Anaerocolumna sp. AGMB13020: one gene and its partner. The protein of the gene in region 1 interacts with the protein of each later gene in a pairwise test. Links are inferred from orthologs where the notes say so. Each region holds a gene or a part of one and is shown in the gene's direction. Other genes may lie near its edges.

Evidence for each region.
Region 2: the proteins of R2R35_RS08030 (region 1) and topA interact in binary tests that used the Escherichia coli proteins (3 or more experiments, as listed by UniProt). The link is inferred for Anaerocolumna sp. AGMB13020 from one-to-one orthologs.

Annotation. Positions count from the first base shown.
Region 1 is NZ_CP136910.1:2,029,468-2,037,578, forward strand. What follows is about bases 2,211-4,938. They hold R2R35_RS08030 (YigZ family protein), read left to right. Parts: upstream 2,211-3,111; coding sequence 3,112-3,765; downstream 3,766-4,938. Other genes in these bases: R2R35_RS08020 (replication-associated recombination protein A), read right to left, coding at 2,211-2,662; R2R35_RS08025 (DUF4250 domain-containing protein), read left to right, coding at 2,925-3,101; R2R35_RS08035 (DUF6514 family protein), read right to left, coding at 3,928-4,221; R2R35_RS08040 (transglycosylase domain-containing protein), read left to right, coding at 4,832-4,938. Outside these bases: R2R35_RS08005 (cytochrome c biogenesis CcdA family protein), read right to left, coding at 1-260; R2R35_RS08010 (peroxiredoxin family protein), read right to left, coding at 260-934; R2R35_RS08015 (hypothetical protein), read left to right, coding at 1,115-1,336; more of R2R35_RS08020, read right to left, coding at 1,337-2,210; more of R2R35_RS08040, read left to right, coding at 4,939-7,618; spoVAE (stage V sporulation protein AE), read right to left, coding at 7,711-8,067.
Region 2 is NZ_CP136910.1:5,350,411-5,356,387, forward strand. The notes cover bases 2,623-5,511. They hold topA (type I DNA topoisomerase), read left to right. Parts: upstream 2,623-2,984; coding sequence 2,985-5,039; downstream 5,040-5,511. Other genes in these bases: dprA (DNA-processing protein DprA), read left to right, coding at 2,623-2,915; codY (GTP-sensing pleiotropic transcriptional regulator CodY), read left to right, coding at 5,299-5,511. Also shown: transcriptional regulator NrdR, read left to right, coding at 1-63; R2R35_RS22455 (YifB family Mg chelatase-like AAA ATPase), read left to right, coding at 243-1,772; more of dprA, read left to right, coding at 1,830-2,622; more of codY, read left to right, coding at 5,512-5,977. UniProt on the Escherichia coli protein: Releases the supercoiling and torsional tension of DNA, which is introduced during the DNA replication and transcription, by transiently cleaving and rejoining one strand of the DNA duplex.

The DNA of each region.
Region 1 (8,111 bases):
TGGTATTCCCGCAGCAGCTGTCCAAGGGCAGATGCAGTGGCCCCTAAAATAACAAAGACCGTGGTAAAGCCTGCAATAAAACCCAGGGTATTAAGTAATAATCTTTTATTATTCTTTTTTTCCTCTGCATTCCCTCCAAGATACATGAGATATACAGGCAGCATGGGAAAGATACACGGTGAAATAAAGCTAAGGATTCCTTCTGTGAATACCAACCAGGCCAGGTACGGGGTCAGTTCTTCTGCCGTTTTCAGAAGCATTATTCTGCCTCCTCTATCATCTGGGCTACCTTCGAATATTCCGTTTTGCCAAGAACATAATCGGATAAACGCCCTTCTCTGTCGATTACAACAGTTGTAGGTATACTGTTTATGCCAAATATACCTCCACCAACTTCACCGGTATCATAAAGTATCGGAAAAGTAAGCCCCTCTTTTTCTATATAATTATTCGCTTTCTTTTCTGTTTCACGCTTTCCGTCGGTCTGATTCAACATTAATAGCACAGCATCCTCAGATGCTGCAAGTTCATCATATAACTTTTGAAATTCCGGCATTTCCTCTTTGCAGGGGGGGCACCAGCTGGCCCAGAAGTTAAGTACCACCACTTTCCCGGCATAATCAGAAAGGCTGACTTCTTCGCCTTCTGAGGACTTTAAGGTAAAGTCGGGCACGATAGGTTTTTCTTCTACTGCAGCATTCTCCTCCTTTGTGCCTATATCCTCTCCTTCCTGCTCAGACTGTGTATTGTTGCTATCCTCATTGAAGTCATTTTCTTCTGTGGTTTTATTTCCTTCTGTGGTTTTATTTTCTTCTGTTGCTTTATTTCCTGTCTGATTTTTTTCTGCCTTATCACAGGCAGTAAGCCCTACTGACAATAGCAGAACGGCTACAACCAGCATAAGGATTATGATTGTTTTTTTTACTTTACTCAAATATTGCTCCTTTCACTGAAAAGCCCCGGGAAGAAGGCTTTGTTGCTTGCTTTTACAGTACATTTCCATTATACTGTTTAAAGAAATAATTCATCACTGTTCTTTACAAGTTGAATTAATTTTAACTGTATTATGTGTGTCAAAAACATTTCAAGTACTGAGAAAGGTATGGTTATTACTATGAAGAACCTAAAACGTATTGGTGCAATCTTAATCGTAGTATTGCTGTTGTCCCTATACGGACTCACGCTTTATGCCGGGCTTACCGCTTCTCCCGATTATCAGAGCCTGCTTATGGCATCTATCTACTCAACTACCATGATACCGCTTATGCTGTATGCCTATATGTTAGTCTACAGGCTCCTGAAAAAGCGTGCAGAGGAAGAAGCCAAAAGAAAGTAATTATTCTGCTTCTCTCTTAATTCGATTAAGATGCTCTTTCAGGTCTTTTTCATAACCCTCATCGGATAGTTCATAAAAAGTCCGGTCCTTTAAGGCGTCGGGTAAATACTGCTGTTTGACGTAATGATTCTTAAAGGCATGGGCATACTGGTAATTCAGTCCATGCCCTAATTTATGTGCTCCTTTATAATGCGCATCCATAAGATGAGGCGGAATGGGTGGTGTGCTTTCATTCCTGACTGCTTCCATAGCAGCATCAATAGCCATAATAGCCGAGTTGCTCTTAGGAGCGCAGGCTACATAAGCTGCTGCCTGTGCGAGTATGATTCGCCCTTCCGGCATTCCTATTCTTTCCACCGCCTCCGCAGCCGCATTTGCAACCACAAGGGCATTGGGATCCGCATTGGATACATCCTCTGATGCACAGATAACAATTCTTCTTGCAATAAAAGAAACACTTTCTCCTGCATAAAGCATTCTCGCCAGGTAATAAATGGCGGCATCGGGATCAGAACCTCTCATACTTTTGATAAATGCGGAAATGGTATCGTAATGATTATCTCCTGCCTTATCATATTTAATCGCCCTTTTCTGTACACAATCCTGAGCCACTTCAAGAGTTATGTGTATTTTCCCGTCTTCCCCGCGTTCTGTTGTAAGGATACCAAGTTCGATGGCATTTAGTGCAAGCCTTGCATCTCCTCCGGCAATATCAGCCATAAACTCTAAGGCATCCTCTTCAATGACACCATTAAAGTTACCCATGCCCCTATCCTTGTCATTTACAGCTCTTAGCAGCAATTCCTTGATGTCCTCTTTCTGTAAGGATTTCAGCTCAAATATTACAGAACGAGAGATTAAAGCGCCATTTACCTCAAAATATGGATTCTCCGTTGTCGCTCCTATCAAAGTAACGGTACCATCCTCCACAAAGGGAAGAAGATAATCCTGCTGCCCTTTGTTGAACCGATGTATCTCATCAATGAATAGTATGGTTTTGCGATTGTACATCCCAAGGTTTTCTTTTGCCTTACCAATAACCTCCTCCATATCCTTCTTACCGGCAACAGTTGCATTCAATTGAAGAAAGGCTGAACTTGTGGTATTGGCTATTACTTTGGCAAGGGTTGTCTTACCTGTTCCAGGCGGGCCGTATAAAATAATAGAACTGAGCTTATCCGCTTTTATGGCCCTGTATAACAACTTATCTTTTCCAATTATGTGCTCCTGCCCTACGACCTCATCCAGTGTCTTTGGCCGCAGCCTGCTGGCAAGAGGAGCTTCCTTTTCTTTGTTGGTTTCTCTCATATATTCAAATAGATCCATACATCCCTCTCATTCTGCTGCTTAAAAAATCTTATAAAAGGATTCCTGAAGGAGCACTGCTCATTTTCTGGTGTTTGTTATTTCATAGCGCCCATCCGCTCCATCCGCTCCATCCGCTCCATCCGCCTCTGTTCTTTATGCAAACCTCTGTTCTTTTATTGTAAAGAATATCTCTCCTTCCGTCAACTAAAAGCTTCCTTCCCTATTTTGTTTCATTATGTTCTGTGGTATAATAACAGAAAACACTGCTTAGGAGGACACCATGACACTGCCCAAGGACCCATTTATACTGCTAAGCTATATTAATACTCAATTAAGAGATAAATATAGCAGCTTAGCAGACTTATGCGAATATCTCGAATTCAATGAGCAGGAATTAAGAGACCGGCTGAATGTTATTCATTATGAATATGTTCCGGAATTGAATCAGTTTAAATAAGGAGTCAGCAATGAACGAAAGCTGCCGTACAATATACAGTAAGAGCACAGGTGAAGTAATTGTTAAAAAATCAAGGTTTATAGCCTCCGTTTTTCCCATCTCCTCTGAAGAAGAAGCCCTTCAATTAATCGAGCAGGTGAAAAAAGAGCATTCCGGAGCAAGGCACAACTGTTTTGCATATGTTGCAGGAAGCAAAGATACGATCAAGCGCTTAAGCGACGACGGCGAACCTGCCAAGACTGCCGGCCTTCCTATAATGGATTTGATATTGCTTGAGAAGCTTCACAATATCCTGATCGTGGTGACCAGGTATTTCGGCGGAACCCTTCTTGGAACAGGCGGACTTGTCCATGCATATCAAAGTGCTGCCAAGGAAGGTATTAAGAATGCTGTCATCATAGAAAAAGAAGAAGGCTGGAAGACAGATATCCTGATAGACTATACCTTAGCCGGAAAACTCAAATATAATATCTCGCAAATGGGTATTTACCTCCTTGAAGAGGAATATACCGATAAGGTAAAGCTTTCCTTGCTTATACCGACTAATGCTTTCGATGAATTCGAAAGGAGCCTTTTAGAAGTATCAGCCGGTGCTGTTAAAGTTCCAAAGGAAGAAATACTGGCATATGCTATGGTTAATGGTAACCTTGAAATTTTTAAGTAAAACACATTGAAAACCGATGCCCCCTCTGGAACCTCCCACTTTGCCGCAAAATAAAAAGGAAAAAGAATTCACTCTGTAAATTCTTTTTCCTTTTTATTCAGCTTAGTTTGTTATTATTCTATTATACCGTATTATCGTGTCTAGCATATTCTTCCGATATTCTTATAATGTGTATTCCGAAACTAAATCGTCTACAATTTCTAGCATCGTAATCAGCGTGACTTCATTTTTCCAGAGTTTATGTATCATGTCTTTCACCGTCTCCTTTGAATAAGAAATCGGCTCTGAATATTCTACTAACAGATGATCTTTCATATGTTGAAAAATCTTTATGCCGTATAGTTTCTCATGCTCTGTCTGGCTTCTGCTTTCTTCCACCAGATAGTAATCAAATACCAATTCGTTATTGTCTTCCAGCACTATCTTTTTTGTTCCCTCTAAGAATAATTTTTCCATGGCCCCTCCAAAAATTCTGAAAATTTGTAAATAACACTGCAATAATAGAAATAATAAACTATGGTTATTATAACTTCACCACAATATAAAATAAAGAGATAATTTTTTGATTAAAAGCCGATAAAAGAAGCTTTCAACCTATATTACACGATGTGTAAAAAAATGGGTCTTATAAACATAGTTTACCATAGAGTTTGTGATTTTTCTAACATTTTTAGAGTTTTTTTGAATGCTACATTTTGTTGCCTATGTGCATAAATACATATTTTCTTACATATATCTCAATCATTTTGTATATACTTAACATATTGATTTTATTTTTTATATTGTTTAGTGACATAACTAATAATACTGGATGGATTTTTTAAGATAAATTATAACATTTTTAACAATTTTTATATTTTTTAGCAATCGTTTCCTCTTGTAAATTCTGAGTGTTCTGCTTTGAGAATTCTGATTGTTCCGATTGCTTACCGTAAGAATGGCGTATAGTAAAAAATCCTTTATTTTAAAGGCTTAATTTGATATAATAACGAAAGAAAGAAGGTTATACCCTTTATCGAATAGAGAATATTCAATAGCAGATTGGATATTCAGGAAAGAGGTTATTATGGATTTCAGCAAGAAAGGAACCGCCAGAAAACAGCAGTATATCAGGTCTGTCTCCAGGAAGGTAGCCACCAAGGCAAGTGTTACTGTGTTCCGGTTATTCATGGTAGGTTTGGTTTCCCTCATAATTATCGGCTCCTATTTGGGGTTTGGCGTATTAAAAGGATTGGCAGACAGTGCCCCCAACATAGATCAGATTGAAGTAAAACCCTCCGGTTTCACTACAAATATATATGATAAAGATGGAAATCTGATAGATACTCTTATTGGAGCAGAATCAAATCGTGTTTATGTAGAAATCAGTCAAATACCGAAGGTTTTGCAGGACTGTGTTATCAGCATTGAGGACGAGCGTTTTTATGAACATAACGGAATTGATGTGCAGGGTATTTTCCGTGCTTTTTTCGTTGGTTTAAAATCCGGTGACTTCGGACAAGGTGCCAGTACCATTACCCAGCAGCTGATCAAGAATCAGGTATTTGAGGGAGGCGCTGAAGATAACTTTACCGACAGGTTTATCCGTAAAGTTCAGGAACAATATCTGGCTATACAGCTGGAACAAAAAATGTCAAAAGAACAGATTCTTGAATACTACCTGAATACCATTAATTTTGGGGCAGGTACCTATGGTGTCCAGACGGCCTCCAAACGTTACTTTAACAAAGACGTAGAAGAAATTACATTATCTGAAGCTGCTGTTATCGCCGCTATTGCACAGTCCCCCACCAACATGAACCCTATTAATCATCCGGAGAACAACGCGCAGAGACGTGCTCAGATCCTCGAAAGCATGAAACGTCTTAACCTGTGTACGGAAGAAGAATACGCCCAGGCTCTTTCTGATGATGTCTATTCCAGGATTCAGGTAGTGAATGATGAACAGGATGTTACTTCCTATAATACTTACTTTGTCGACGAGCTCATTGAACAGGTTATTGCAGATCTTCAGGAAGAGAAGGGTTATACCTATACCCAAGCCAGCAAGGCACTCTACAGCGGCGGACTAAATATTTATACGACTCTGGATTCCAAGATTCAATCAGTCCTGGACGATGTATATACCAACGAAGATTACTTCCCGAAGATTGGAACGGATTCTTACTGGGAGTTGACTTATGCTTTATCCATTGAGAAGAAAAACGGTAAGCAAATTCACTATCATACCAATGACTTGCTGGATTTCAGTCACTTGACCACTGCATATTTTTCCTCAAAAGAAGCCGCGGAAGAATTAATTGAGCAATTTAAGGCGGCAAAGGTTGAGACTGATGATATTATCCTCGCAGAAAATAACAGCCTTATCATCCAACCCCAATCCTCCATGGTTATCATGGATCAGCACACCGGATATGTAGTAGGTCTTATAGGCGGAAGGGGCGAAAAGACCGGTAACCGTACCTTAAACAGAGCTACTAATACTACAAGGCAACCCGGTTCCACTTTCAAAATATTATCAACTTACCTCCCGGCACTGGATTCAGCGGGAATGACACTGGCAACAGTAATAGACGATGCTCCTTATCAATATCCAGGAAGCGATAAATATGTAAGCAACTGGAGCGGTGATGATTATGAAGGGTTAACCACTCTGCGCAGAGCAATCCTGCGTTCCAAAAATGTCGTTACCGTTAAGACACTGGAGAAGGTTACACCAAAAGTTGGTTTTGATTATTTGCAAAAGCTTGGTTTTACTACACTAGTAGAGAGCGGCGTATCTGAAAGTGGTAAAACCTATTCAGATATCAATCTCCCCCTGGCTTTAGGTGGTATTACAAAAGGCGTTTCCAATCTGGAACTTACCGCTGCCTATGCTTCTATCGCCAATGGAGGCGTATATTCCAAACCAATCTTTTATACCAAAATACTGGATAGTAATAATAAAGTATTGCTGAATAAAAAGACTTCTGTTCGTCAGGTTATGATGGAATCCACTGCTTTCCTCTTAACAAATGCTATGGAAGACGTTGTGAAAAAAGGTACTGGAACATTAGTAGGGTTTAAGAATCTAAAGATGCCGGTAGCCGGTAAGACAGGTACTACAACCGATGATAAAGATTTATGGTTTGCTGGATATACACCATATTATACTGCCACCATCTGGTCAGGTTATGACAATAACAAGGCTCAGACCAACACCAGTTATCAGAAAATTATATGGCGTGATGTTATGGAGCGTATCCACAAAGAAAACGGTCTGGAGGCTGTTCCCTTTAATAAACCTGATTCAATCGTAGAGCGAACAATCTGTACCAAGAGCGGTAAACTTGCCGTTGAAGGTTTATGTAATAAATACGAAGGCGGTTCAACTGTTAAGACCGAATACTTTGCTAAAAATACTGAGCCTACAGATAAATGTGACATACACGTAGCTGTGAAGATCTGTACTACCTCAGGTAAGATAGCTACTGAATTCTGCCCTCCTTCAACTGTAGTAGAGAAGGTCCTGTTATTTAAAGAAGAGACCGCCAAAACCCTGGATACTCCTTTCCTTCTTCCGGGTAATGAGGACACCTGCACCGTCCACAATGCGAGAAACTCAGGACTGCAGAACCTATTGCCAACACCTGGCGGCACCACACCATCAGTAACAACTGCACCGCCTAATACGAACAATTCCGGTAATGGCAACAGCAACGGAAATAACGGTTCAAATGGCAATGGTAATACCAATGGAAACGGTAACGGTAATGGAAATAGTAACGGTAATAATGGTAATGGAAACAACAGTAATACTGGTGGTGAAGAAGATTATTATGATCCCGAATTCGATTATGATTACGGCGATTAAGTGATAGGAAGAATCAAGAAATGCGGACTTGTTACAGAAACATACAAGTCCGCATTTTTTATTCTCTTTCTTTTACAGCACATTATCTATTACTAGTCTTTCATTTTAGGATTAAAGATCCAGGATGCAATGTAACTAAATATCAAGGCTCCTGAAATACCCGCGGAGGTGGCTGTCAGTCCTCCTTTAAATAAGCCCAGCAGACCGTCTTTATCAATTGCTTCTTTAATTCCTTTAAAAAGCGAGTTTCCGAATCCGCTTAAGGGTACCGTTGCACCAGCTCCTGCCCATTTGGTAAAGGGTTCATATAGACCGACTGAACCAAGAAGAGCTCCGAGGCAGACCAGAATAACCATTATACGGCCCGGCATCAGCTTCGTATTGTCCATTACTATCTGTACAACCACACAGATAGCACCGCCTATTATAAATGCTTTTATATAATCCATTGAGTTCCTTTCCAGAGCCTGTGAACTATTTGCTTCAGGCTCTT
Region 2 (5,977 bases), 3.3 Mb from region 1 along the record:
TTTAAGGATGTAAATACTTTTGTGGATGAACTTAAGAAGATATTAGATGCGAAACAAGGGTAAACTCCATCGAATGCACAGATTCTGATAAAGGAAGCGTATAACAGCAGATAGCGCCTGTAATATACTCATATGCTATCTGCTGTTTTTAATGTGAGGTAATGATTGCCAGAATTCTGCTTTTTTGCTATAATCATCATGGATGATGCTTCTGCCCCCGGAGAGAAAGGGAAAGGAGCAATATGTTTAGTAAAGTATACAGCGGAACGGTTTTGGGTATTGATAGCAGAAGAATTACCGTAGAAGCTGATATCAGTGATGGACTGCCGGTTTTCGACCTTGTAGGATATCTTGGTTCCGAGGTCAGAGAAGCCAGGGAAAGGGTTCGCATTTCATTAAAAAATTCAGGTTACCGTTTGCCGGCGAAACGAATAACCATTAATCTGTCACCGGCTGATATGCGCAAGGAGGGGACGGCATTTGACCTGCCCATTGCCATATCCGTTCTTGCAGCCCTTGGACTGCTTCTGGAAGAAAGTCTTAAAGATACCCTGTTTATAGGTGAACTAAGTTTGAATGGTGAAGTAAAAAAGGTAAACGGAGTCCTGCCGATAGTGTATATGGCATACGAGCAGGGTTTTAAAAGATGTATTGTACCCTCCTGTAATGTAAGAGAAGGTGCGGTAGTTAAGGGAATTGAAGTATATGGTGTGGATTCCTTGACGCAGGTTGCAGAATTCCTAAGCGGAAACCTGCATCTTGCTCCGTGTTGCTTACAGGCAGAGGATTTAAAACCTAGCAGGGAAGATACGCAAATTGACTTTTCTGATATCGTTGGACAGGAGCTGGCAAAAAGGGCAATTGAAATTGCTGCCTGTGGTATGCACAATATTCTTTTAATCGGACCACCTGGTTCCGGTAAGACAATGCTTGCCAGAAGAATTCCCTCCATTCTTCCTGAACTTTCCTTCGAAGAAAGTCTTGAAATTTCTAAAATATATAGTGTCTCAGGATTATTAGATAATAATCAGTCTTTGATTCTTAACCGCCCTTTTCGTTCTCCTCATCATACAATTACCACCACTGCATTAACCGGAGGAGGAAGATTCCCGATGCCAGGAGAGATAAGTCTGGCTCATATGGGGGTTCTGTTTTTAGATGAATTCCCTGAATTTAACCGAAAGACCATCGAAATTCTCAGACAGCCCCTGGAGGAAAATGAAATAACAATTACTCGACTAAACGGTACCTTTCGTTATCCGGCTAATCTCATGCTTTGTACAGCTATGAATCCGTGCAATTGCGGTTATTACCCTGACAGGAATAAATGCCATTGCTCCTTGTCACAGGTAAGAAATTATCTGGGCAAAATAAGCCGCCCGCTTTTGGACCGAATCGATATTAGCATAGAAGTACCCCAGTCAGATTATAAGGATTTGAATAAGAAGGGAGGAAGAGAAACCTCTGCTGCGATTAGGGAGAGAGTTATGAAAGGGAGACTGGCCCAGACGGAGCGGTACAAAAAGGATCGGATTCATTTTAATTCCCAGCTTACCACCAGAATGCTGCAGGAATACTGCGCATTGGGTAAGAAGGAAGAAAAATTGATGGAGGAAGCTTATGCCAGATTAAACCTTAGTGCCAGAACCTATCACAGGGTATTAAAGGTAGCCAGGACTATTGCGGATCTGGATGGAAGTGAAAGCATACAAGAAAAGCATTTAAGTGAAGCTATTTGTTATCGCAGCATGGATAAGAAGTATTGGGATTAAAGCTAATGGCAGACTCACTAAGAAAATGTCTTTTAGGAAATCATTTCAGGAGGTCAAATGACAAAAAAAGAATGCTGGTTCTGGTTATGCGGTATAGAAATGAGCATAAAAAAGAAGAATTTAATATTATCTTATTTTTCTTCCATTGAAGAGATATTTGAGGTAGACTTCGAGGAATTTAAGAAGATACCGGAATTAAATGAAAAAGATCTGGAACGTATCAGTGGAACCAGACAGAGGAGCAAGGTGCAGGAAAGCTATGCTAAACTAAAAGAGAAAGGCATATATTTTGTATCAATAGAGGACGAAGTGTACCCTGGAAAATTAAGAAATATCTATGAGGCACCACTGGGGTTATTCTATAAAGGAAAGCTTCCGGAGGAAGGTAAAGTCCACATTGCAGTCGTCGGTGCAAGAAACTGCTCGGATTACGGAAGGGAAACAGCCGTATCTTTTTCAAAAGCTTTCGCAAGAGCGGGAATTGGAACCATCAGCGGACTTGCAGCAGGCATTGATGGTGCTGCCCATTGGGGGAGTTTGGCGGCAGAAGGAACGACTTATGCAGTACTAGGGTGCGGAGCCGATATTTGTTATCCCAAAGAAAATTTTAACATTTATCTGAATACTGCTGCCAAGGGAGGAATTATCTCAGAGTATGTACAGGGGACAGGGCCAAGAGCATATCATTTTCCTATGAGGAATCGGATTATCAGCGGATTGGCAGACGGGATACTTGTAGTGGAAGCCAGAGACAAAAGCGGTTCCTTGATAACCGTTGATTATGGTTTGGAGCAAGGCAGGAATATCTATGCAGTACCGGGAAGACCAGGAGATATACTCAGTAATGGATGCAATAACCTGCTTAAGATGGGGGCTAAATTATGCACGGAACCAGAGGATATACTAGAGGATTACATGGATTTCTGTAAAAATATACCTAAACTCATGAAAAAAAATGATAAATTACTTGAAGACAGGGAAAAAATAGTGTATGCTTGTTTAAGCCGTATCCCAAAACACCTGAATGAAATAGCCGAAGAGACAGATATGGCTATCGGAGAATTGGCTCAAATACTTTTTCAGTTGGAATGGAAGAATTTTATTAAGCAAACAAGAGCAAATTATTATATAACAGATATCTGACGAAGGGAGCTTTACAGCCTGCTCTCCTTTGAAGAAAATAGAAATAGTTTACCAGATAGGGGAGTGCACATGAATCTAGTTATTGTTGAATCACCAGCAAAAGCTAAAACAATCAAAAAATTTTTAGGTGCTAACTACGAAGTGGTGGCTTCAAACGGACATGTTAGAGACTTACCAAAAAGTCAGCTGGGTATTGATACTACGAATGATTATGAACCGAAATATATTACCATAAGAGGCAAAGGAGATCTTCTGGCAAAGCTCAGAAAAGAAGTGAAAAAAGCAGATAAAATTTATCTTGCAACTGACCCTGACCGTGAGGGTGAGGCGATTTCCTGGCATCTTACGAAGACTTTGAAACTTGAAGATAGTACCTGCAGCAGGATTACTTTTAACGAAATAACCAAAAATGCAGTGAAAGCTTCCATAAAACAGGCCAGAGATATCGATATGAATCTTGTGGATTCTCAGCAGACCAGAAGAATACTAGACCGTATGGTAGGTTATAGTATAAGCCCGCTCCTTTGGGCAAAGGTAAAAAGAGGGCTGAGTGCCGGACGTGTTCAATCCGTCGCACTTCGTATAATCTGCGATCGGGAAGATGAAATCAATGCTTTTTTACCGGAAGAATACTGGTCACTGGAAGGCAGCTTTCAGGTTGAAGGTGAGAAAAAACCTTTAACAGCCAAGCTGATTACTTCCTCTCTGGAAAAGAAGAGTATCTCATCAGAACAGGAATTAAACGAGATATTAAAAGATCTTGACAAAGCGGATTATAAGATTTCTGAAATTAAGAGAGGCGAAAGACAGAAAAAACCGCCGTTGCCCTTTACTACCAGTACTTTGCAGCAGGAAGCCGCCAAGACCTTGAATTTCTCAACGTCAAAGACCATGCGACTGGCGCAGCAGCTTTATGAAGGTATTGATATCAAAGGCCATGGAACCATTGGTTTAATAACCTACTTAAGAACAGATTCCGTTCGTATATCCGAAGAAGCGGAGAACTTTGCCCGTGAATTCATTGAGAAGAACTATGGCAGCAGCTATAATACCGAGGCAGAAGAAAAAAAGAATACTGGAAAGAAGATACAGGATGCCCATGAGGCAATCAGACCCACCTATACAGATCTGACACCGGTAATCGTGAAGGAATCCCTAAGCAGAGATTTATTCAGGTTATACCAGCTTATATGGAAACGATTTGTAGGCAGCAGAATGGCGCCGGCCAGATATGAGACCATTAATGTTAAAATAGATGCAAAGGGATATAAATTCAGTACATCTGCATCTAAAATGATTTTTGACGGATATCTCAGCGTTTATGCGGAAGAAGAAGAAAATGAAAGCCATGCAATGTTAAAGGATATTTCGGAAGAATCCAAAGTGAAGTTTCTGGAGTTCAATCCCGCCCAGCATTTTACCCAGGCACCACCTCACTATACAGAGGCGTCTCTTGTCAAGACACTGGAGGAACTGGGTATTGGAAGACCCAGTACGTATTCCCCTACGATATCTACAATTTTAGCAAGAAGGTATATCGTGAAGGAGAATAAGAATCTCTATGTGACAGAACTTGGTGAAGTTGTTAACAATATTATGAAGGAAGCATTTTCAACAATTGTTGATGTTAACTTTACAGCAAACCTGGAATCACTTCTGGATAAAGTGGAAGACGGCAGTGTTTATTGGAAAACTGTTGTAAGAAATTTCTACCCCGATCTGGATGAAGCTGTCAATAAAGCAAAAGACAGTTTGGAAGAAGTCAAGATAGAAGATGAGAAGACTGATATTATCTGTGAGGAATGCGGAAGGAACATGGTAATCAAATATGGACCCCACGGAAAATTTTTAGCATGTCCAGGTTTTCCTGAATGCAGGAATACAAAACCTTATCTTGAAAAAATCGGTGTAGCCTGCCCGTTATGCGGGAAGGATGTGGTTATTCGTAAGACAAAGAAAGGGCGTAAGTACTACGGATGTGAGAATAATCCGGAATGTGAATTTATGTCCTGGCAGAAACCTACGGATCAAAAATGCCCTAAATGTGGAAATGTGCTTATTGAAAAAGGTAATTCTTTGGTATGCCTCGATGATAAATGTGGCGGTATTGTTGTGAATAAATAAGAAATATACGAAAAACAGATATATTATATTAAAATGTGCGTCAAAAAGAAGAAATAACTATTGTTTTTATGAAAAAGGTATGATACTATTTATCTAATGTTAATACAACTTATCAGAAATAGTTCTTCTGGTTTCTGATAAAGGCAGTTTTGTTGCTGTCGTATCCAAGATTTAAATGACCGGTATCTTATATTGCGAATTAATTACTGGTTATTTAGAAGAATCAGATAAACAAGCGGGGGTACTGGGAGGTTATTTCATGAGTGTACAGTTGCTCGATAAGACGAGAAAGATTAATAAGCTATTACACAATAACAATTCTCACAAGGTAGTTTTTAATGATATCTGTGAAGTGTTAAGCGAGATTCTGGAATCCAATATTCTGGTAATCAGCAAAAAAGGTAAGGTTCTGGGTATTAAGAACAGAGAAGATATCGTAGAAATCAAGGAATTAATCAAAGATGCCGTAGGTGGTTATATTGACCAGATGTTAAATGAGCGTCTGCTTAATATTCTTTCTACCAAAGAGAATGTTAATCTATTGACACTTGGCTTTGAGCTTGATACAGATATTAGCTATCAAGCAATTATTATTCCTATCGATATTGCAGGGGAGAGGCTTGGGACATTGTTTTTATATAAGAGCATAAAGCCTTACGACCTGGACGATATTATTCTCAGTGAATACGGTACCACAGTTGTTGGACTTGAAATGATGCGTTCTGTAAATGAAGAGAATGCGGAAGAGAGCCGGAAGGTTCAGATTGTTAAATCGGCAATCAGTACTTTGTCCTTTTCTGAATTGGAAGCAATTATTCATATCTTTGAGGAACTGGAAGGAAATGAAGGTATTCTGGTAGCCAGCAAGATTGCTGACAGGGTCGGTATAACCAGATCGGTGATTGTGAATGCTCTTCGTAAATTTGAAAGTGCCGGAG